3 regions of the Azospirillum ramasamyi genome follow, and region 2 is predicted to be linked to each of the others. Evidence: riboswitches for the same ligand, from Rfam matches in the RefSeq annotation. Region 2 holds a riboswitch; each other region holds the start of a gene.
What was found. Region 2 has a riboswitch for thiamine pyrophosphate ahead of thiO (glycine oxidase ThiO). Riboswitches for the same ligand answer to the same signal wherever they lie in the genome.
Positions count from the first base shown of each region.

Region 1: linked by a shared signal. The riboswitch ahead of DM194_RS12725 (ABC transporter substrate-binding protein) and the one ahead of thiO (glycine oxidase ThiO) in region 2 are both predicted to bind thiamine pyrophosphate.
Region 3: linked by a shared signal. The riboswitch ahead of DM194_RS20900 (LuxE/PaaK family acyltransferase) and the one ahead of thiO (glycine oxidase ThiO) in region 2 are both predicted to bind thiamine pyrophosphate.

Region 1 covers NZ_CP029830.1:3,299-10,162, forward strand. The annotation lists gene DM194_RS12695 (purine-nucleoside phosphorylase) at 1-325, opposite strand, end outside; gene cdd (cytidine deaminase) at 341-760, opposite strand; gene DM194_RS12705 (ABC transporter permease) at 765-1,739, opposite strand; gene DM194_RS12710 (ABC transporter permease) at 1,743-2,897, opposite strand; gene DM194_RS12715 ((2Fe-2S) ferredoxin domain-containing protein) at 3,085-3,417, shown strand; gene DM194_RS28950 (DMT family transporter) at 3,554-4,468, shown strand; TPP riboswitch at 4,502-4,616, shown strand; gene DM194_RS12725 (ABC transporter substrate-binding protein) at 4,687-5,823, shown strand; gene DM194_RS12730 (branched-chain amino acid ABC transporter permease) at 5,828-6,700, shown strand; gene DM194_RS12735 (branched-chain amino acid ABC transporter ATP-binding protein/permease) at 6,708-6,864, shown strand, end outside.
Region 2 covers NZ_CP029829.1:186,459-193,322, forward strand. The annotation lists gene DM194_RS00825 (PaaI family thioesterase) at 1-55, opposite strand, end outside; gene thiG (thiazole synthase) at 163-969, opposite strand; gene thiS (sulfur carrier protein ThiS) at 1,149-1,358, opposite strand; gene thiO (glycine oxidase ThiO) at 1,355-2,536, opposite strand; TPP riboswitch at 2,528-2,627, opposite strand; gene DM194_RS28915 (methyl-accepting chemotaxis protein) at 2,852-4,906, shown strand; gene DM194_RS00850 (hypothetical protein) at 4,994-6,864, opposite strand, start outside.
Region 3 covers NZ_CP029832.1:340,614-347,477, reverse strand. The annotation lists gene DM194_RS20935 (SUMF1/EgtB/PvdO family nonheme iron enzyme) at 1-1,791, shown strand, start outside; gene DM194_RS20930 (hypothetical protein) at 1,798-2,508, opposite strand; gene DM194_RS20925 (Crp/Fnr family transcriptional regulator) at 2,626-3,336, opposite strand; gene DM194_RS20920 (hypothetical protein) at 3,535-3,795, opposite strand; gene DM194_RS20915 (hypothetical protein) at 3,825-4,169, opposite strand; gene DM194_RS20910 (hypothetical protein) at 4,209-4,658, opposite strand; gene DM194_RS20905 (hypothetical protein) at 4,903-5,445, opposite strand; TPP riboswitch at 5,649-5,781, shown strand; gene DM194_RS20900 (LuxE/PaaK family acyltransferase) at 5,905-6,864, shown strand, end outside.

The DNA of each region.
Region 1 (6,864 bases), on a different replicon from region 2:
CGGTCAGAACCAGCGTGTCGCAGCCGGCCAGCTTCAGCGCCCGCACCGCGGTCTTCAGCGCGTCGAAGCCCTTGCCCTCATAGGCGTGGACGCGGCCCTGCATGCAGGCGACCTCGACACCGCCCAGCCGCCCGACCACCAGCCGCCCGGCATGGCCGGACACGCTGGGGACGGGGAAGCCGGCGATGTCGGCGTAGGGGATGGGGATTCCGTCGGCGATGCGGTCGGCGATTCCGCCCAGGCCGGAGCCCAGCACGATGCCGACCCGCGGCCGATGGCCGGGGGCGCGGTGAAGGATGTCCGCGGCGGCGCGGGCTGCGGTCATGTCGGGAAACTCCGCTCAGAAGGCTAAATTGGTTGGGCCGAAGGATTCCGGCAACAGGGTTTCCAGCGGAAAACTCCTCCGCAGCCCGGCGGGATCGCAGATGTGGACCGGCGTGTCAGGTGTCGCGAATTCGCGGATGCGCTGGCGGCAGCCGCCGCAGGGGGTACAGATGTCCTCCGCCCCCGCCTCGCCGCCCATCACGACGATGGCGCGGATGCGGCGGTCGCCGGCCGTGACCATGGCGCCGATGGCGCTCGCTTCCGCGCATTGGCCCTGCGGATAGGCCGCGTTCTCCACATTGCACCCGGCGAAGACGCGCCCCGATTCGCCGAGGATCGCCGCGCCGACCTTGAACCTGGAATAGGGGGCGTGGGCGTTCCCGCGCGCGGCGCGGGCGGCTTCGATCAGGCGTTCCAGCTCGGGCGTGTCGGTCATGGCCTCAGCGTTCCTTGACATAGGGGATGCCGCTCGCCTTCGGAGCGATGGCCTTGCCGACGAAGCCGGCCAGCAGCAGCACGGTCAGCACATAGGGAAGCATCTGGATGAACTGTACCGGAACCACGCCGATCACCGGCAATTCCACGCCCTGGAGCCGCACCTGCACCGCGTCGGTGAAGGCGAACAGCAGGCAGGCGAACAGGGTCGGCCCCGGCCGCCATTTGCCGAAGATCAGCGCCGCCAGCGCCAGATAGCCCTTTCCGGCGGTCATGTCGCGGACGAAGCCGGCGCCATGGGCGGTGGACAGATAGGCCCCCGCCATGCCGGTCAGCACGCCGGTGACGATCAGCGCCTGATAGCGCAGCTTTGCCACCGACAGGCCGGCGGTGTCCACCGCCGCCGGATTCTCGCCCACCGCCCGCAGCCGCAGCCCGAATCGGGAGCGGTAGAGCACCCATTGGGTGGCGATCACCAGGACCAGCGTCACCCAGATCAGGATGTTGTTGCCGTTCAACAGCTCGCGGTAGATCGGCCCCAGCACGGGCACGCCGGCCAATGCCTCCACCCCCGGCAGTTCCACCGAGGGGATGCGCGCCTGACCGGGCAGCAGCGGGGTCTGTCCGCCCTGCTGGAACCAGGCATAGGCCAGCGACGGCGCCAGCCCGGCGACCAGGATGTTGATCGCCATGCCCGACACCACCTGATTGCCGTTGTGGGTGATGCAGGCGAAGCCATGGACCATCGCCAGCGCCACCCCCGCGGCGATGCCGGCCAGCAGCCCGAGCCACGGATTGACGGTGACGGAGGCGACCGCGGCGGCGAAGAAGGCGCCGGCCAGCATCTTGCCTTCCAGCCCGATGTCGACCACGCCAGCCCGCTCGCAATACATCCCGGCGAAGGCGGCCAGCACCAGCGGCGTCGCCACCCGGATGGTGGCGCCCAGCAGCTGCAGCGCCAGAAGAAGCGCGTCCTCCATCGCTCAGCCCTTTCCCCCGGTGGTGGCATCCGCGGCGGCGGCGGCACCGCGGCGGCGGCGGAACAGCGCCTCCACCTGCGGCCTGAACAGGTTTTCCATCGCGCCGGCGAACAGGATGACCAGACCCTGGATGACCATCACCAGCTCGCGGTTGATCGTGGGGTATTCGAAGGACAGCTGGCTGCCGCCCTGCGCCAGAACCCCGAACAGCAAGGCGGCCAGAATGATCCCGACCGGGTGGTTGCGCCCCATCAGCGCCACGGCGATGCCGACGAAGCCGACGCCGCCGGTGAAGTTCAGGATGACCCGGTGCTGCACGCCCAGGATCTCGTTCACGCCGACGAAGCCGGCCAGCGCGCCGGAGATCAGCATGGCGATGATGATGTTCCGCGCGGGCGAGATGCCGGCATAGACCGCCGCCCGCTCGTTCCGGCCGACGGTGCGCAGCTCGTAGCCCCAGCGGGTGCGGCGCAGGAAGATGTGGAACAGGACGCAGCAGGCCAGCGCCCACAGGAAGGACAGGTTGAGCGGCGAGGCTGGAATGGCGATGCCGAACCAGCCCAGAGCCCGGTCCATCGAGGGAAGCCAGACGCCGGGATCGAATTCGCGCGTCTCGGGCGACTGGCTGCCGGGGCGGATCAGCACGTCGACCAGAAGCCAGGTCATCAGCGACGCGGCGATGAAGTTGAACATGATCGTCGTGATGACGATGTGGCTGCCGCGCTTGGCCTGCAGCCAGGCCGGGATGAAGGCCCAGGCGGCGCCGAACAGCGCCGAGGCCAGGATCGCCAGCACCGCCGCCACCGGCCAGGGCCAGCCGGTCAGCGCCAGCGCCACCAGCCCGGTGCCGAGCCCGCCCAGATAGGCCTGCCCCTCGCCGCCGATGTTGAACAGCCCGCAATGGAAGGCGATGGCCACCGCCAGCCCGGTGAAGATGTAGCTGGTCGTGTAGTAGAGCGTGTAGCCGATCGCCTCCGGGTAGCCCAAAGCTTCCGTCAGCAGCAGCGACAGCACGTCCACCGGGTTCTCGCCGATCACCAGGATCACCAGCCCCGACAGCACGAAGGCGGCGACGAGGTTGAGAACCGGCAGCAGCGCATACCCGACCCAACCCGGCACGGCGCCCGGCTGACCCTTTCCCGATCCGCTCAGCAGCACCGGCGTCTCCTGGATTGCCCCTTGGCGAGGATTCTTAACCTTCAACCCCGTTGCTGACCAAGCATTTCGTCACGCGGAAAACTCAGCAGGCATGGGTATTTGGAGGCGTTACGAAAAGTCTTGCCGCGGCGCAGCATTCTGGCATGCTTCTTACCCATATGAAAATTATGGTTATGGAGCATGCCCGATGCCGCTCGATCTGCCGCGGACCTTCCGCCACCACGTGTTCTGCTGCGCCCAGCAACGCCCGCCCGGCCATCCGCGCGGCAGCTGCGCCGCCAAGGGCGCGCATCCGCTGTGGCAGCGGCTGGACCACAAAATCCAGGGCAAGGGCCTTGCCGATGTCGGCATGGCGCTGACGGGCTGCCTCGGCTTCTGCTCCGCCGGGCCGCTGATGGTGGTGTATCCCGAAGGCGTCTGGTACCGGCCGGAGACGCCGGAGGACATCGACGAGATCGTCGCGTCGCATCTGGTCAACGATGTGCCGGTCGAGCGGCTGGTGATGGTGCTGACGCGGTGAGGTGAGGAGAAGGCGTTCGAAGCCCGATCCCCGCCGAAATCCCGCGCCTATCAGACCTGCGGTTGCGGCATTGGGACGCCGGCGGAATTGCCCATAATGTGGGCGGCTTCCGCAATTGCCGCTTCGAACCGATCCGATGACCGACGCCGAGACCGCCGACCTGCTGCCTGCCGAAGCCGATTCGGTTCCCTATGCCGTTGGCTGCTTCCTGGGCGCGATCCTGCTGTTCGCGGCGATGGACACGCTGATCAAGCTCCTGACCGCGGACTACCCGGTGCCGCAGCTGATGTTCGTGCGCTCCCTGGTCGCCCTGCTGCTGGTCGGCGGCTACACGCTGTGGCGCGGCGGCGGGATCGCGGCGATGCGGACGCGGCGGCCCTGGGGGCATGTCTGGCGGGCCTTCGCCGGCCTTATCTCCATGGGATGCTTCTTCTATGCGTTCCGCGAGCTGCCGCTGGCCGACGTCTATGTGCTGAGCTTCGCCGGGCCGCTGTTCATCACGGCGCTGTCGGCGCCGCTGCTGGGGGAGCCGGTGGGCTGGCGGCGCTGGGCCGCGGTGGTGGTCGGGTTCGGCGGCGTGGTTGTGATGGCGCAGCCGTCCACCGGGGCGCCGCTGGTGCCGGTGCTGGTGGGGCTGTGCGCCGCGCTGTTCTATGCGCTGGCGGCGCTGGCGGTGCGCGGGCTGTCGCGGACGGAGACCAGCGCGTCGATCGTGCTCTATCTGCTGCTGACGACGACGGTGGTCAGCGGTGCGCTTACCATTCCCGTCTGGACGGCGCCGACCGCCGCGGCCCTGGGGCTGATGGCGCTGGTCGGGGCGATCGGCGCCGGGGCACAGGTGCTGCTGACCCAGGCCTTCCGCCGCGCGCCGCCGGCCGTGGTGGCGCCCTTCGAATATACCGGCATGCTCTGGGCCAGCCTGTTCGGCTGGCTGGTGTTCGGCGACCTGCCGACCGCGCCGGTTCTGGCCGGAGCAATGGTCATCATCGGCAGCGGGCTCTACATCCTGCATCGTGAAACCATGGCGGCGCGCCGCCGGCTGGGTTCTTGACAGGACAGGCCCGGCGGCGACACTCTCGCCGCCTGTTCACGGCTGGGGTGCCCGTGCGGATGCCGGATCGGCGGATGCGCGGGCTGAGACAACACCCATCGAACCTGATCCGGGTCATGCCGGCGAAGGGAGCCGACCGGAACCCGACGGAATCGCCGCAAACGCCCCGTCCCCTCCGCGTCGCTCCGCTTGCCGGCGCGTGTGGAAGGAGTTTGGTCATGCGGCGCGCGCTTCCTCTTCTGATCGGCCTGCTGGCCGCATCGTCCTGCCTGTCGTCCGCCGCACGGGCCGACGACACGCTGTCCTTTCCGGTGCTGGTGCCGCTGACCGGCTTCCTGTCGCTGGAGGGAACCAGCCAGCGCAACGGTGCGGTGCTGGCGCTGCAGCAGACCCCGGCCGGCGTCGCCATCGCCTCCGACATCGTCGATACCGGCACCTCGCCCGAAGCGGCGGTGACGGCGCTGGAGCGCGCCGCCGGCCGCGGCACGGTCGGGGCGGTCGCCGCCAGCATGCTCGGCACCCAGATGCTGGCGATGCTGCCGCTGGCGGAGGAACTGAAGCTGCCGCTGGTCACCGTGTCGGGCACCGCCTCGATCACCGAGCAGGGCAACCCTTGGGTCTTCCGCTTCTTCCCCGGCGACGCCGTGACCAAGGCCGCCCATGCCCGCTATGTGGTGGAGGAACTGGGCAAGCGGCAGCCCGCCGTCATCTACCAGACCACCGCCTATGGGCAGAGCGGCAAGGCGCATCTCGACGCCGCCTTCAAGGAGCTGGGCGTCACCCCGGTGTTCGAGGAGGGGGTGGACCCGGCGGCCAAGGATCTGCTGCCGGTTCTGACCAAGGCGCTGGCCGCCAAGCCCGACGTGCTGGTGCTGCATCTGCATTCCGGCCCGACCGCCCTGCTGTTGCGGCAGGCGTCGTCCAGCGGGGTGGCCGTGCCCATCGTCGCCGGCTCCGCCATGCATCAGCCGAGCACCGCGGCCCTGCTGGAACCGGCCGAGCTGAAGGGCGTCTGTGCCGAGACCGCGGCCTCGCCCATTTCCGGCGACACGCCGGAGGTCAAGGCGTTCACCGACTCCTACCGCGCCGCCTTCGGCAAGGAACCGGACGCCTTCGCGCTCGGCCAGTATGACGGCATGACCATGGTGCTGGAGGCGGTGAAGGCCGGCGCTCGCACACCGGATGCCATCGCCAAGACGCTGTCGACGGAGACCTTCAAGGGCCTCGCCATGACCTACAAATCCGACGGCAAGGGCAACATGGCCCATTCCGCCGTCATCGTCTGCTATGACGGGACCAGCCGCGTGCCGGTGGTGGCGAAGCGGTACGACAACCCCGCGCTCGCGGCGAAGTGAGCGGATGGCGGCGCTTCAACTGCTGGTCAACGGCGTCGCGCTGGGGGCGGCCTATGCCCTGGTGGCGCTGGGCTTCGTGCTGGTGCTCAACGCCACCTCGGCGGTGAATTTCGCCCAGGGCGACCTTGTGATGGCCGGCGGGCTGCTGGCGGTGGCGCTGGCGCCGCTGATCCCGCTGCCGGGCATCGCCCTGCTGCCGGTGGTGCTGGCGCTGATGGCGGCGCTCGGGCTGCTGCTGGCGCTGGCGGCCTATCTGCCGCTGCGCCGCCGGCCGCCGGTGTCGGTCTTCATCAGCACCATCGCCATCGGCATCATCCTGCAGAACGGCGCGGCCATCCTGTTCGGGCCGGAACCGCGCGCCGCGCCGCCGCTGTTCGGCGACAACACGCTTTACCTGGGCGGGCTGGCGGTTCCCGAGCAGTCACTCGCCATCGTCGCGGTGGCGGCGCTGCTGATCGGCGCGCAGCAATGGGTGTTCGCCCGCACGCAGCTGGGTCGCCGGCTGCGCGCCACGGCGCAGGACCCCGAGATGGCGCGGGCCTGCGGCGTCCCCGTCACCGCGATGATCCTGGTGACCTTCGCCATCGGAGCCGCCTGCGCCGGGGCGGCCGGGCTGCTGCTGGCCAACCGCTATTTCGTCACCCCGACCGCAGGCGGGGACCTGATCTTGAAGGCGTACATCGCGGTGACCATCGGGGGCTGGGGCTCCGTGCCGGGGGCGGTGGTCGGGGCGCTGCTGATCGCGCTGTTCGAAGTGGGGGTGTCGTCGGTGCTGTCGTATCCGGTGGCGCTGGGCGCGCTGTACCTGACGCTGCTGGCGATCCTGGTGCTGCGCCCGCAGGGCCTGTTCGGCGAAGCGGTGCGGCGCCGTGGCTGAGCGGTCCTTGCCATGCATCCCCCTCACCCCAACCCTCTCCCCGGGGGGGAGAGGAAGGCTCGTCGGGGCGGAGAGTATCGCGCTGTTCGCAGGCGCCCTCGCTCTCCTGGTCTACGCGCTCGCTTTCGCCTCGCCCTACGGCCTGCGCGTCCTGACCGTCGCCG
Region 2 (6,864 bases):
ACGCGAGGCAGCGCGCCTTCCAGTCGGGGGTGCGGGGTTCGAAAATGGCGGGCACGGTCGTAGCTCTCCGGCTTTAGGGGCGATGCGCGACAGCCTGCGTCAGCCGCCGCGCCGGATCAAGCGGCCGATTGGACAGCCGCAAGAGGCACGCCCCCCTCGCCGTCAGCCGCCGATCAGGCCCATCTGGGGGCTGGAGGGTTCGGCATAGGCCCGCATCGGCATGCGGCCGGCCAGATGGGCGCCGCGCCCGGCGCTGACCGCGTCGCGCATCGCCGCCGCCATCCGCACCGGATCGCGCGCCTTCGACACCGCGGTGTTCAGCAGCACCGCGGCGCAGCCCAGCTCCATCGCCAGCGCCGCGTCGGACGCGGTGCCGATGCCGGCGTCCAGCACCACCGGCACCGGGCTGCGGGCGCAGATCGTCTCGATGGCGTGCGGGTTGCGGATGCCCATGCCGGAGCCGATGAAGGCGCCCAGCGGCATCACCGCCGCCGCGCCCAGGTCGGCCAGCTTGCGGCAGGTGACGGGATCGTCGTTGCAATAGGGCAGCACGACGAAGCCGTCGTTCACCAGCTCCTCCGTCGCGCGCAGCAACTCCTCCACGTCGGGATAGAGCAGCTCGCGGTCGCCGATGACCTCCAGCTTGATCCAGGGGGTATCCAGCGCCTCGCGCGACAGCTGGGCGGTCAGCACGGCTTCCTTCGCGGTCATGCAGCCGGCGGTGTTGGGCAGCAGCCCGACCGGGCCGGCGGGGCGGTTGGCGGTGGCGCGGGCCAGCACGTCGACGAGGCTTTCCGAATAGCCGTCCAGGCTGATGCGCCGGATCGCCAGCGTGACCAGTTCGCTGCCGCTGGCCTCCAGCGCGTCGAGCATCACCTGCTGGTTCGGATAGCCGGCGGTGCCGAGGAACAGGCGCGAGCCGAAGCCGCGACCCGCGATGGTGAGGGTATCGGGAATGGTTTTGGACATGGTGGGAGCCTTTTCCAAGGCCCTCTCCCGCGCCGGGGGAGGGAGGAGCCCGCCGAAGGCGGGAGGGTGAGGAGAAGACCAAGGATCGAGAACCGAACGGCTCCTTGCGCCACCCCTCATCCTTCCCATGCCCCGCATGGGCCCCTTCCCTCTTCCGGGGCGGGAGAGGGAAAACAGGTTCAGCCGCCCTGGATCGGGCGGACGATTTCGAGGCTGTCGCCGGGCTGGAGCGGGGTTTCCGGCCAGCGGCGGCGGGGAACCACGGCACCGTTCAGGGCGACGGCGACGCCGAGCGTCCCCTCGGCGATGCCGCGCGCGGCCAGAAGCTCGGCGACCGAGGCGGCGGACAGCGGCTCTTCGCGGCCGTTGACGCGGAGGACGGCGCTCATGCGGCGGCTCCCGCCGCAACGAAGCGGTCGGCGGCGAAGGGGCGCAGCAGCGGGTCGGTCTCGCCGGTCAGCACCAGCCGGGCGATGCCGTCGGCGGTGACCGGAGTCAGCAGGATGCCGTTGCGGTGGTGGCCGGTCGCATGGATCAGGCCGGGGATGCCGCTCTCGCCCAGGATCGGCGCGTCGTCGCGGCTGCCGGGGCGGAATCCGACCCAGGTCTCCTCGATCGGCAGTTCGGCGATGCCGGGCAGGGCGCGCCAGGCGCCTTCCAGCAGGGCGAACTGGCCGCCGGCGGTCAGCCGGTCGTCGAAGCCGCGCTCCTCCGTCGTGGCGCCGATCAGCAGCCGGCCATCCAGCCGGGGGATCAGGTAGGTGCCGGGCGTCCACACCACATGGCGCAGCAGCGGCAGCCGCTGGTCCATGCGCAGGCAGACCATCTGCCCCTTGATCGGCCGCACCGGCGGTTTCGCGGCGGGCGGCAGTCCCGGCACGCCGGCCGACCAGGCCCCGGCGGCCAGAACCACCCGGTCGGCCCGGTGCAGAGTTGCAGCAACACGCACGCCAACCGCGCGTCCGCCCTCCACCGCCAGGGTCACCTCGCCGCACTGCTCATGCAGGCGGGCCCCGGCGGCCTCGGCGGCGCGGCGCAGGGCCGCCGCCACCTTGCGGTTGTCGACCTGATGGTCGCCGGCGCAGAACAGGGCGCCGGCCACGCCGGGCTGCAGGAAGGGCTCGCGCCGCCGCACCTCGGCCCCGCCCAGCCATTCCACCGGCAGACCGAGGTCGCGCTGGAAGCCGTGCAGGAAGCGGATTTTGGCGGCATCGTCGGCGTTGAGCGCGATGACCATGGTGCCTTCGGTGCGCAGGTCCACCGACATGCCGCTCGCCGCCTCCAGGTCGCAGGCGAAATCCGGCCACAGCGCCTGGGAGGCGCGGGTCAGCGGCAGCAGCCCGTCCTCGCCCGGTTCGGTCTCGACGCAGGCGGCCAGCATGCCGCCGGCGGCATGGGTGGCGCCGCGGCCCGCCTGTCCGCGCTCGAACAGATCGACGCGGCAGCCGGCCGACGCCAGCCTCCAGGCGATGGCAAGGCCGATGCAGCCGGCGCCGATGACGGCGACGGAAGGACGGCTTCCGGTTTCGGAAACGGATAACGGGTACGGATCGGGCGCATGAAGCATGCGGCGGCTCCCTTCGCTGGAATTACCCAGACAGGTTCGATGGGTGTGTTCTCAGCCGCGCGACCACCGCACGGCACCCCAGGCCTATGGCTTGCCTTATGCCAATGTTTTGCTGGTCCCACAAGCGGAATCGGCGATCACCCCATCAAGTTGTGCGACCGGATGCCACGGCCCGATACGGAATCTCCCGTATGAGGCCGGTGACCGATCCGAAGCTAAGTTGTCCGCAAATTGTCCGCAGGCCCGGCATCGATGAAACGATCAACGCGGCCGGTTTGCAGAATCAAACGACAAGCGACCGAGGAAACGTCCGCCATGCTGTCCTTCTTCCGCTCAGAGTCTGCGGCCTCCGGTGCCGTCCCGAATGCTGCCGAACCCGGCAACGCCGCCGCCGCGACGGCCGCAGCCGGACCGGAGGCGCCGATCCGCAGCCTGTGCCTGCCGGCGGCACGGATCGGCGCGGAGGCACTGGCGGGGCTGGGCTTCGCCGCCGGCGCCCCGGCGCTGGTGGTCGGCTTCGTGTCGCCTCATGTCGATTTCGCCGCCACCGCCCGCGCGGTGCGTTCCGCCCTGCCGGCGGCGACGCAGCTGGTGCTGGTCTCCACCGCGGGCGAGCTGTGCGCGGGGCAAGGGCAGCCGCTCTACCGCAAGGCCGCCGACCGCTGGGACAGCGTGGTCCTGCAGTCCTTCAGCCCGCGCCTCCTCGCCGGTATCAGCATCCACGCGGTCCCGCTGCATTGCGAGGATCTGCGCGGCGGCCGGCCGACCCGCGACGTCCCGGCACGGGTGGAGGCGATCCGCGGCGAGCTGGACCGCGTCCGCGTTCCCTTCGCGGTCGACAGCCACGACACGGTGGCGCTGACCTTCATCGACGGGCTGTCGGCCAGCGAAAGCTGGTTCATGGAGGCGGTCTACCGCTCCGGCCATTTCCCCTGCCTGTTCATCGGCGGTTCGGCCGGCGGCACGCTGGACTTCCGCAACACCCGCCTGTTCGACGGCCAGCGCGTGCTGGAGAACGCGGCGCTGACCATCTTCCTGAAGATGGCGCCCGGCATCCGTTACGGCATCTTCAAGTCGCAGAACTTCCGCCCGACCCAGACCCGCTTCGCGGTGGTGGACGCCGACCCGATGCGCCGCACAGTGCGTGGCGTGATCGACCGCGACGGCTTCGAGGTGGTGAGCTTCATCGACGCGCTGGCCCAGGCGCTGCGCTGCAAGCCGCAGGAGGTTCCGGCCAGGCTCGCCAAGAACACCTTCGCCATCGAGATGGAGGGGGAGCTGTTCGTGCGCTCCATCTCCGGCTTCGATTTCGAGAAGGGGGAGGTCGCCTTCTATTGCGACGTCAATCCCGGCGATTCGCTGTGCCTGGTGGAAGCCACCGATTTCGTCCGCCAGACCGATGACGACCTCAGGGCCTATCTGCGCGGCAAACCGCGGCCGGTGGGCGCCATCCTGAACGACTGCATCCTGCGCCGCCTGAACAACCCGGACCAGCTGTCGCGGGTGCATGCCTTCGACGGGCTGACGGCCGCCGGCTTCTCCACCTTCGGCGAGTTGCTGGGCATCAACATCAACGAGACCCTGTCGGCCCTGATGTTCTTCGAGGTCCCGCCCGGCACCGCCTTTCCCGACGACATGGTCGACCGCTTCCCGGTCCATTACGCCCGGTTCCAGAGCTATTTCATCGCCACCCGCTACAACCGGATGGAGTTGCTGAGCCGTATCCGCAACAGCGTGATCGAGCGGATGCGCAGCTACCTCGACGCCCTGGTCACGCTGAACAGCGGCGTGCAGGAAACCGCCAGCTACGCCGCGCGCATCGGCGGCTCCATGTCCGCCATCGAGGCGACGCTGAACCGCCATGCCGGCCTGTTCGACGGCCATGCCGAACGGAAGGAGGAGCTGGTCCGCGAGTTCAGCCAGCTGTCCACCGTGGTGAAGAGCATCGAGAAGGTTCTGTCGGTGATCGACGGCATCGCCAGCCAGACCAACCTGCTGGCGCTGAACGCCACCATCGAGGCGGCGCGGGCCGGTGAGGCGGGACGGGGCTTCGCGGTGGTCGCGGCGGAGGTGCGAAAGCTGGCCAACGACACCAAGCAGACGCTGGGCGACACCCGCCGCGCCATCGATCAGGTGGTGACCTCCGTCCGCTCGGTCGGCGGCCAGCTGGACGACACCAGCGCCCGCATGGACGAGGCCGCCACCGCCGCGCATGCCCTGCAGACCGACATCCACGCCGTCATCGACGAGGTGGAGGGGGCCCAGACGGCCATCGAAGGCCGCCTGTCCGATCTGAACGACCATGCCCGGCGGATGGAGGACATCAACCGTTACATCGGCTTCCTCAAGCAACTCGACCGTGCCGGCTGACGAGTCCGCGAAGGAAGTCCGGCACCTGGAAGGCGGGCAGCCCCTCTCCCGCGGAGGGGAGAGGGGGTTAAGGCATTGCCGGGCTCCTCAGATCGCCAGAGCCTTCACCCGCTCGCGCAGGGTCTGGCGGGCGGCTTCCGCTTCGCCGCGTGCGGCCGTCAGGTCGCGGGCCAGCGTGTCGAGGCGGTTCTCGGCCTCCGCCATCTTCGCCAGCGTGCGCTTGTGCAGGTCGCTGCCGGCGGGCAGGGCCTTCAGGTTCTCGCGCAGGCGGTCCTGGTCGGCGATGCGCTCCGCACGGTCGCGCTCCAGCTCGGCGATGCGTCGCTCCTTCTCGGCGACGGCGGTGCGCAGGCCGGCCAGCGCGGTCAGCGCCTGACGCACCTCCGCCGGCAGTTCGGCCGCGTCGGCGCGGGCGGCGATCTGGTCGGCGGTCAGGTCGGTCAGCACGATCCGCTCCTGCCGCGGCCGTTCCAGCGTGGCGGTCAGCGTCACCGTCTTGCCGGCCGGCACCGCCAGAGGCAGGCGGTAGGCGGTGGCGGTCGCGTCGGGCTTGGCGCCCGCCGGTTCGGCAAGCTCCCAGCCGGGGCGGCGCGGGTGCTCGATGATCAGGTTGCGGTCGCCGTCGGGGGCGCCGGAGACGGTGTAGGTGGTGCTCTGCCGGTCGGTCACCGAGAGGGTCAGCACGCCGTCGGCGATGCTGGCGCGGGACAGCCGGCGTTCCGGCTTCTCCTCGCGGTCGATGGTCACCGCCTGATCGACGGCGAAGGACAGCAGCCGGCTCTCGCCCGCCGGCAGCGTCGCCATGCGGGCGTCGCCGACATAGGCGCTGGCCGCGGCACCGGCGCCGCTCTGCGAAGCGCGGTCGTAGAAGGTCAGCAGCCCCGGCGGCAGCGCGGTGTCGCCGTCGTTGCGCAGCCGCAGCGAAGCCAGCGGGTGGCGGCCGTCGCTGGCGGGCTGGTAAAGCGCCACCCGCTCCACCGGCATGGCACGCGCGGTGATCGGCATCATCAGGGTTCCGCCATTCGGCACGGTGACCGGCTGCGGATAGCGGAACAGCACCTGCGCGCCCTCGGCGGCGCCGGCCTCGGCGCTGCGGACGGCTGCGACGGCCGGCGTTCCGGCGGCGGAGCCGTAGGGCGCCGTTTTCGCCAGCGGTTCGGCCATCGGAGCGGGAGCGGCCATGGCGGCGGCTGGCGGCGGGGCGGCCCGCGAGGATTCCGCCTGCGGCCGCATCGCCGCACGGGCATCGCCCAGGGTCACCGTGCCCTCGTCGGCGCTGGGCAGCACCCGGCCGAGAACCTCCACCGGGACTTCCGGCCGCTCGACGAAATAAGGCGTGTAGAGCGCCTGGCGCAGGGTGACCGGGTTGCCCGACACCACCGTCAGGTCGACGCCGCGCCAGTCCTCGCCGCTGAGATTCTCCAGCACCGCCCAGCCTTGCAGCGCGCCTTTTCCATCCGTTGCCGGCCCATTCTGCGCCTGTCCGTTTTGCGTCTGTCCGTTTTGTGAGGCGGCGCCGCCCGTGCCCAGGCTGAGCCGGTAGGTCGCCTTCCACAGCGGCATCGCCGCGACATAGCCGACGCGGACCCGGCGCTCGCCGGCCGCCTGGGGATCGCTGGGCGCGTTGCTGCGCACGGTCAGCCGCCGCTTTTCGCGCCGGGCATTCTCCGCCACCGCCGACAGCGCCTTGTCGATCTGGGCCTGCACCGCCGGATCGGTGAAGCGCAGCGTGTCGGCCTCCTCCAACACCAGCTGGCGCAAGCCTTCGGCGGTCATCAGCGTCACCCGGTGCCGGGTGGCGGTAGCGCCGTCATTGCCGGGCAGCCGCACCGTCTCCTCCGTCACCGACATCAGCCGGCCGGTCAGCTGGCGCGACCCGCCGGCCGTGACCTCCGCCCCCTGCATGGCGCTCAGCAGCGCGGCGGGGGAGGTTAGGTCGCCGGGTGAGAAGGGCAGTT
Region 3 (6,864 bases), on a different replicon from region 2:
GCCCGCGTCACCGGCCTGCCGCGCGGCGGCACCGTCCTCGTCGGCGAGCGCAGCGTCCTGATCGGCGATTACCTGACGGTGGAGCAGCTGGCCGCCACCAGCTTCAAGCCCGACGGCAGTTTCCGCGGGGATGCCGGCGCCTTCGAATTCCTGGTGGCCGATGGCCGCGGCGGCACGGTCACCGGCACCATCCCCATCACCATAAGGCCGAGCAACCAGCCGCCGGCCGTGGTGGCGGAGCGCAAGCTGCGGGTGGCCGGCAACCCGATGGGGATCGACGTCCCGGCCGACCCGGATGGCGACGCCCTGACCGTGACCGTCACCGCCGTTCCCGACCGCGGCAGCGTCCGCAACGGCGCCGCCGTGGTGAAACCGGGCGACCGGCTGACCGTGGAGGCGCTGACCGCCCTGACCTTCGACCCGGAAGCCGCGGCGCCGGGGCCGGCCGGAAGCTTGCGCTACAGCGTCGATGACGGGCGCGGCGGCATGGCCACGGCCAGCGTGGAGGTGGAGATCGCGCCGCCGGGCACCACGCCGGTGGCGGAGTTGGAGGACAGCGTCTGGAAACGGGTCGAGGCCAGCAGGGAACCCGGCGACTATCAGGCCTTCCTGCAGTTGTTCGGCGGCAGCGGCTATGCCCCGATCGCCCGCCGCCAGATGGAAACGCTGAAACTCGCCGGCAAGCCGGCGGAGACGGCGCCCCAACCGAAGGCGGAGCAGCCGAAAGCGGACTCCAAGGCGGAGGTGGCGCTTGGCCCCGGACTGGAGCCGGCCGATCCCGGACGCTACACCGCCACCGCCGACGGCGTCCTGCGGGCGACGCCGGCCAATGCCGGCGCGCGGGTCGGCCGGGTGGCGCGCGGTGCGACGGTCCAGGTGCTGGGCCGCGTGCCGGAGGGCGGGTGGTACCGCATCGCGCTGGAGGACGGCACGCAGGGCTTCGTCGCCGCCGCGCTGCTGAAGCGCGAGCCGCCGCCCGCGCCCCGGCCGGCCGAACCCCAGGTGGCGGCAACCAATCCGCCTGCGGATCCGGCTCCGGCGGCCCCGGCCAACGGCGCGGCGCGCAACCATGGGTCCGGCAACAGTTTCCAGGACTGTCCGACCTGCCCGGTGCTGGTGCGGGTGCCGGCCGGCAGCTTCATGATGGGGAACGACAAGGGCGATCCGTCGGAGCGGCCGGTGCACCGCGTCACCATCGCCAGGCCCTTCGCGCTCGGCATGTATGAGGTGACGGTCGGAGAGTGGCGCGCCTGCATGCAGGAGGGGGGCTGCACCGACATGCCGCGCATGGCCAAGGTCACCGACATGTCGCCTGTCCATAACCTGCATTGGCAGGATGCCCAGGCCTATGTGGCGTGGCTCGGCCGCAAGACCGGACAGCGTTATCGCCTGCCGAGCGAGGCGGAATGGGAGTTCGCCGCAAGGGCCGGCACCGCCACGCCCCATTGGTGGGGAACGGGCGCGGAGGTCCAGGCCGACTGCGACGATTGCGGCGGCCCGCACGAGCATCTGGCCCCCGCCGCGGTCGGCAGCTACAAGCCGAACCCCTTCGGCCTGCACGACATGAACGGCGGGGTGGCGGAGTGGGTGGCCGATTGCTGGAACCGCAACTACCAGGGCGCGCCCGCCGACGGCAGCGCCTGGACCCAGGGCAACTGCCGCAAGCGGGTGCTGCGCGGCGGTTCCTGGCGCGACCGGCTGGAGGTGATCAACGGCACGGTGCGCAACAGCTATGATGTCGACGTGCGCTATCTCACCAACGGCTTCCGCGTCGCGCGGGAGGTGAACTGAGCGGGGTCAGCGCTGGACCGTGACGGTCGTCTGGGTCGCGCGGTTGTGCTTGCCGACGGCCATGTTGGTCGTGGTGTTCACATTGTTGACCTGCACCCCGCCCTGGGCCAGCGCCGAGGGCAGATGCGGCAGCGGCCCGACCGTGTCCATCAGCAGGTCCAGCGTCGACGGGCCTTGCGGCTTTTCGGTCTGCACAGGCGCGGTCTGCACAGGCGCGGGCTCCGGTCCGGGTGCAGGCGCGGCGGTTTCCACCGGCCCGGCGCCATCGTCGCCAAGCTGCTGCTGGCTGATGTTGCCGTCGCCGAAGGCGAAGTTCAGCGCGCTGTTGAAGTTGTTCACGATGAAGGGCGCGTCGATGAAGGTGAAGCTCGGATCGACCGGCTGCACCGGCGGCTGGCGGCTGGCGGCCAGCGACTGCCCCTTGTTGAAGCCGGCGAGATAGCCGTCGTCGCCGCGGATGCGGGTGATCGACTGCCGGTGCATGGCTGACCGGCTGACCGACGGGTTGCTGACCATCGCGCCGGGAGGAGCGCCGCGGCGGTTCGGAACCACCGACACCGGCAGGCGCGGCGTCTGGGCGAAGGCCTGCGCCATCGCCGCGCCGGGGATCGGGCCGGGCGGGAAGGCGATGCCGCCGGACACCTGCGCGGCAGCCGATCCCGCGGTCAGCAGCAGGGCGGCGACAGCCGGCAGAAGGATGTTGCGGGGCGACGTCATGGCGGGCTCCCTCAAGTCTTGTGGCCGGTATCGGTGGCCGGGCATGGGGAGCAGGATAGGTCCATTGGGGGCGCGGGCGCTGTGGCGCGGCTCACAACCCGGCGCGGATGGCCAGGCTCAGCCGCAGGATTCGGCGATTTCGTCCAGCGCGCGGGCGTCGCGGATGACGATGCAGCCGCCATCCATCCCGACCACGCCCGCGCGCTGCCATTCGTTCAGCAGCTTGTTGACGCTTTCCCGCGACACGCCGACGAGACAGCCCAACTGCTGCTGCGACAGCCTGATGTCCAGCCGCAGCCCTTCCGGCACCGGCTTGCCGAAGGCGTCGCCCAGCCGTTTCAGCGCGCGGGCGAAGCGGGAGGGTGCTTCCAGGAACAGCGTGTCCTCCAGATGTTCGCTGGTCTGGCGCAGCCGCTTGCACAGCACGCTGATGATGCGGAATGCCAGATCCGGCGTTGCCGTCAGCACCGGCATCAGCTGCGACCGGTCGAGGACCAGCAGGTCGGTTTCCTCCAGCGCCACCGCGTCGGCGGTGCGCGGCTCGCCGTCCAGCAGGGCGATCTCGCCGAACAGGCCGCCCTTGTTGATGATGCTCAGCACCAGTTCCTTGCCGTCCATGGAATGGCAGCAGATCTTCACCCGGCCGCGGATGACCGCCATCATGCTGTCGCCGGGATCGCCCTTCTGGAAGATCATGGCGCCGCGCGGGTGGTGCGACAGCCTTGCGGCGGCCGCCAGCCGGTGGCGTTCCTCGCGCTCCAGATGCTTGAGCAGGAAATGCCCGGCGAGGACGAGATCCTTGTCGAAGTTGATCCGTATCGCGGTCATGGCTGCCCCCTGGCTGACATCGCGGGCCGGTCCTCTAACCGGGGCATGGTACGCCGTCAGCCGATCCGTCCCGCACCGTCAAGGGCGGTACGTCGTTGGCAGCGCATCCGCTCCGTTCGTGTGCGGGCCGAACACGAAAAGAGCGGCCGGCGCCGGCCGGTCGCCCTTTTTGCGATGAGGGGATGGGAAACCCCACGGTCAGCGGAGGATCGCCTTGGGCGGCAGCGGCTGAGGATTCAGGGCGCGCTCGCCGCCGTAGGTGGGGCCGGGCGTGAGGCCCGGCAGAACCTTCGTGCCGCAGGTCAGGCAGGGCTGCGGCTTCGGGATGCCGGGGGAGGGCTGGAGGATGACCGGGCCGAGGGTGGTTGCCCGCGTGTGGGACATGGTCGGCGTCGCGGCGAAGGCCGGCGCCGCGGCGAGGGTGGCGAGCGTCAGCGACAGGGTCAGAAGGCGGGTCATGGCGGTGTCTCCGGTTCGGTCGGGATCAGTCAGGGGTAGGGCTCTTCTTCGTCGTCCCAATCCAGCGAGCGGGCCTGATGGCCGAAGGGGAAGTCGCGGTGATCGGAAAAGCCGCGCTGCTCCGGTGGGACGGGACGGGGGAGCAGTGGGATGTCCGTATCGGGAACGGCTTCCGACTGCTGGTCGGACGGCGTGGCGGAACAGCGGGTCCGGCCGTCCTGCGTCACGCAGTTCAGCGTCCCGGAGCCCCGCATGCAGACGGTCTTGCCGTTGACCGTCTGGCAGGCGAGGGAGACGGCCTGCGCCGGGACGGTCGAGGCCGCGTACAGAAGGGCGGGTGCGACGAGTGTCAGGATCATCGGGAACTTCGCCATCGGTGGCCTCCCGGACGAAAGAGGTGGGCAGGGGGCGGCTCAGCGGCGAAGGCCGGTCAGCGACTGGGCGGCGCTGTTGCCGAGGCCGGCGGTGACGTTGGTGCCGACCCCGACATTGGTACTGACCAGGGGGCCGCGGCCGCTGAAGTTCAGCCCGACTTGAACGCCATTGCCCTGTATGCCGAGCAGCTTCTGGCCGGCCGTGTTGCCGATCCCGGCCGCGACGTTGGTGGCGGTGCCGACATTGGTGCTGACCAGCGGGCCGACACCGTAGATGGGGGCGCCGCCCTGGAGAACGGTGCCCTGCTGCTGCGCCGAATTGCCGATGCCGGCGCCGACATTGGTGGCGTTGGCTACGTTGGTGCTGACCAGACCGGGCACCGCCATCATCGACGGCATGCCGGTGCCCGCACCGGTCCTGGGCTGCGCCAGGGCGGGTGTCGCGAGCAGGGCGGCGGCGAGGGTACCGAGAGCGATTTTGCGGATCATGGCGGGAGTTCCTTCGGTGGGGGGGAGGATTCGGGCTTCCGCGCCTCGGCTTTCTTGACCGGCCTTGTTGCCCGGCGTTGTCGAGGAAATCTTGCCCAAATGCCTGAAACGGCTCTGTGAGCTGCCCCACAACTGCGGGCGTTTTCCTCGAAAAGCTCCGGCGGGCGGGACCGGACAAAGGAACGCTCCGGCCGGATGCCGGCCGGAGCGAGGTCGGGGGAGGAAGCCGGGTGGGGGAAGGCGGTCAGCGCTGCTTGACGAGGGCGCTCTGTCCCGCCCAGTTGCCGGTGCCGGCGGACAGGTTCTGCATGGAACTGTGGTTGAAGGGGCCGACCAGCCCGCCCGAACGCTGGAGCACGGTGCCGTGCTGCAGGGCGGTGTTGCCGATGCCGGCCGCCGTGTTGCCGATATTGGCGACCGAGCCGCCGCTCAGCAGGCCGCCGCTCCTCTGCATCACCGTCGCCTGCTGGCCGGCGTGGTTGCCGATGCCCGCGGCGGTGTTGCCGACCGTCGCCATCGACCCGCCGCCGAACACGCCGCCGCTGCGCTGCTTCACGAAGGCGTCCTGGCTGGCGGTGTTGCCGATGCCGGCGGCGAGGTTGGTGACGGTGGCGACGTTCGGACCGGCGAAGGAGCCCTTGGACTTCTGCATGACCAGCGCGCTCTGGTTGGCGGTGTTGCCGATCCCGGCCGCGGTGTTGGAGATGTCGGAGATGTTCTGGGCCATCGCCGGGGCGGCGAACAGGGCGAGCGAGGCGAAGCCGGTCAGCAGGGAGGTGCGGATCATGATCTGGTCTCCTGTCTTGGGGCCGCGGGATGCGGCGTGTTGCCGATGGACAGACCCTACCCAAGCCCCGGATTCCGGGATGTGAGCCGCTCCACACCTGTCCTGCTTTTATCGATCGGCGCCGGTCCGCGCCGCACTTTCCGCTGTCCGCAATGCCGGCATCCCCGCCGTTGACAGACGGCGCGATGGTCTTCTAGGCTCCATCCCGTTCCCAGGGGAGCCTCGTCAAGGAGGCTGAGACACCCGCCGGCCCGGTCCTTCGCGTCCGGGCGACGCGGCAACCCTTCGAACCTGATCCGGGTCATGCCGGCGTAGGGATGCGGGACGAGAAGGCCTTCGAGGCCGACGCGCAGATCCATACCCCACAGGCTTGTCCCGGATTCGTTTGTTGCTCCACCGGTCGGTGCCGCTTGGAGAGAACGGGGCGGGGAGGGTGCGGTGAGCGCGATCGACGACAGCATGATCTACGACAGGGTTCTGGCCTTCATGGAGGCCGACATCGGAACCGGGGCGGCGGCCGACGAGGCCTTCAATGCCCTGGCGCTGGCGGTCTTCGCCCATCAGTTCGAGCACAACCAGCCCTATCGCCGCTTCGCCATGCAGCGCGGCCGGACGCCGCGCGGGGTCAGGAGCTGGCGCGACATCCCGGCGGTGCCGATCAACGCCTTCAAGGATCTGACGCTCAGCTGCCGCCCGGCGGAGGAGTCCGTCCGCATCTTCATGACCAGCGGCACCACCAAGGGCGGCATCCGCGGGCAGATCCACCACGCGACTTTGACGGTCTACGATCGCTCCATGCTGCTCAACTTCCGCCGCCGCTTCATGCCGGGAGAGGGGCGGATGGCGATGGGCATCCTGTTTCCGACCGAGACGGCGATGCCGAACTCCTCGCTCGCCCATTACCTGGAGCTGGCGCGGGCGGAATGCGGCACGCCGGACAGCCGCCATTGGATCGGCGAGGCGGGCATCGACACCGCCGGGCTCTATGACCGGCTGGACGCCGCAGAACGGTCGGGGCAGCCCTTCGCCCTGCTGGGCGCCAGCTATGGCTTCGTGCATCTGATGGACGCCATGGCGCGCGACGGCCGCCGCTTCTCCCTGCCGGAAGGGAGCCGCATCCTCGACACCGGCGGTTTCAAGGGCCAGTCGCGGGAACTGGAGCCTGACGAGTTCTACGGCCGGCTGGCCGAGTTCTTCGGCGTGCCGCGCCGGCTCTGCATCAACATGTACGGCATGACGGAGCTGAGCACCCAGTTCTACGACGACGGCAACGCTGTCTGCCCGTCGCTGAAATCCGGGCCGCACTGGATCCGCAGCCGCGTCGTCGATCCGTTGTCCGGCCGGGACGTGCCGCCCGGCAGCATGGGCGTGCTGGTCCACCATGATCTGGCCCATGTCAACTCCGTCGCCGCCATCCTG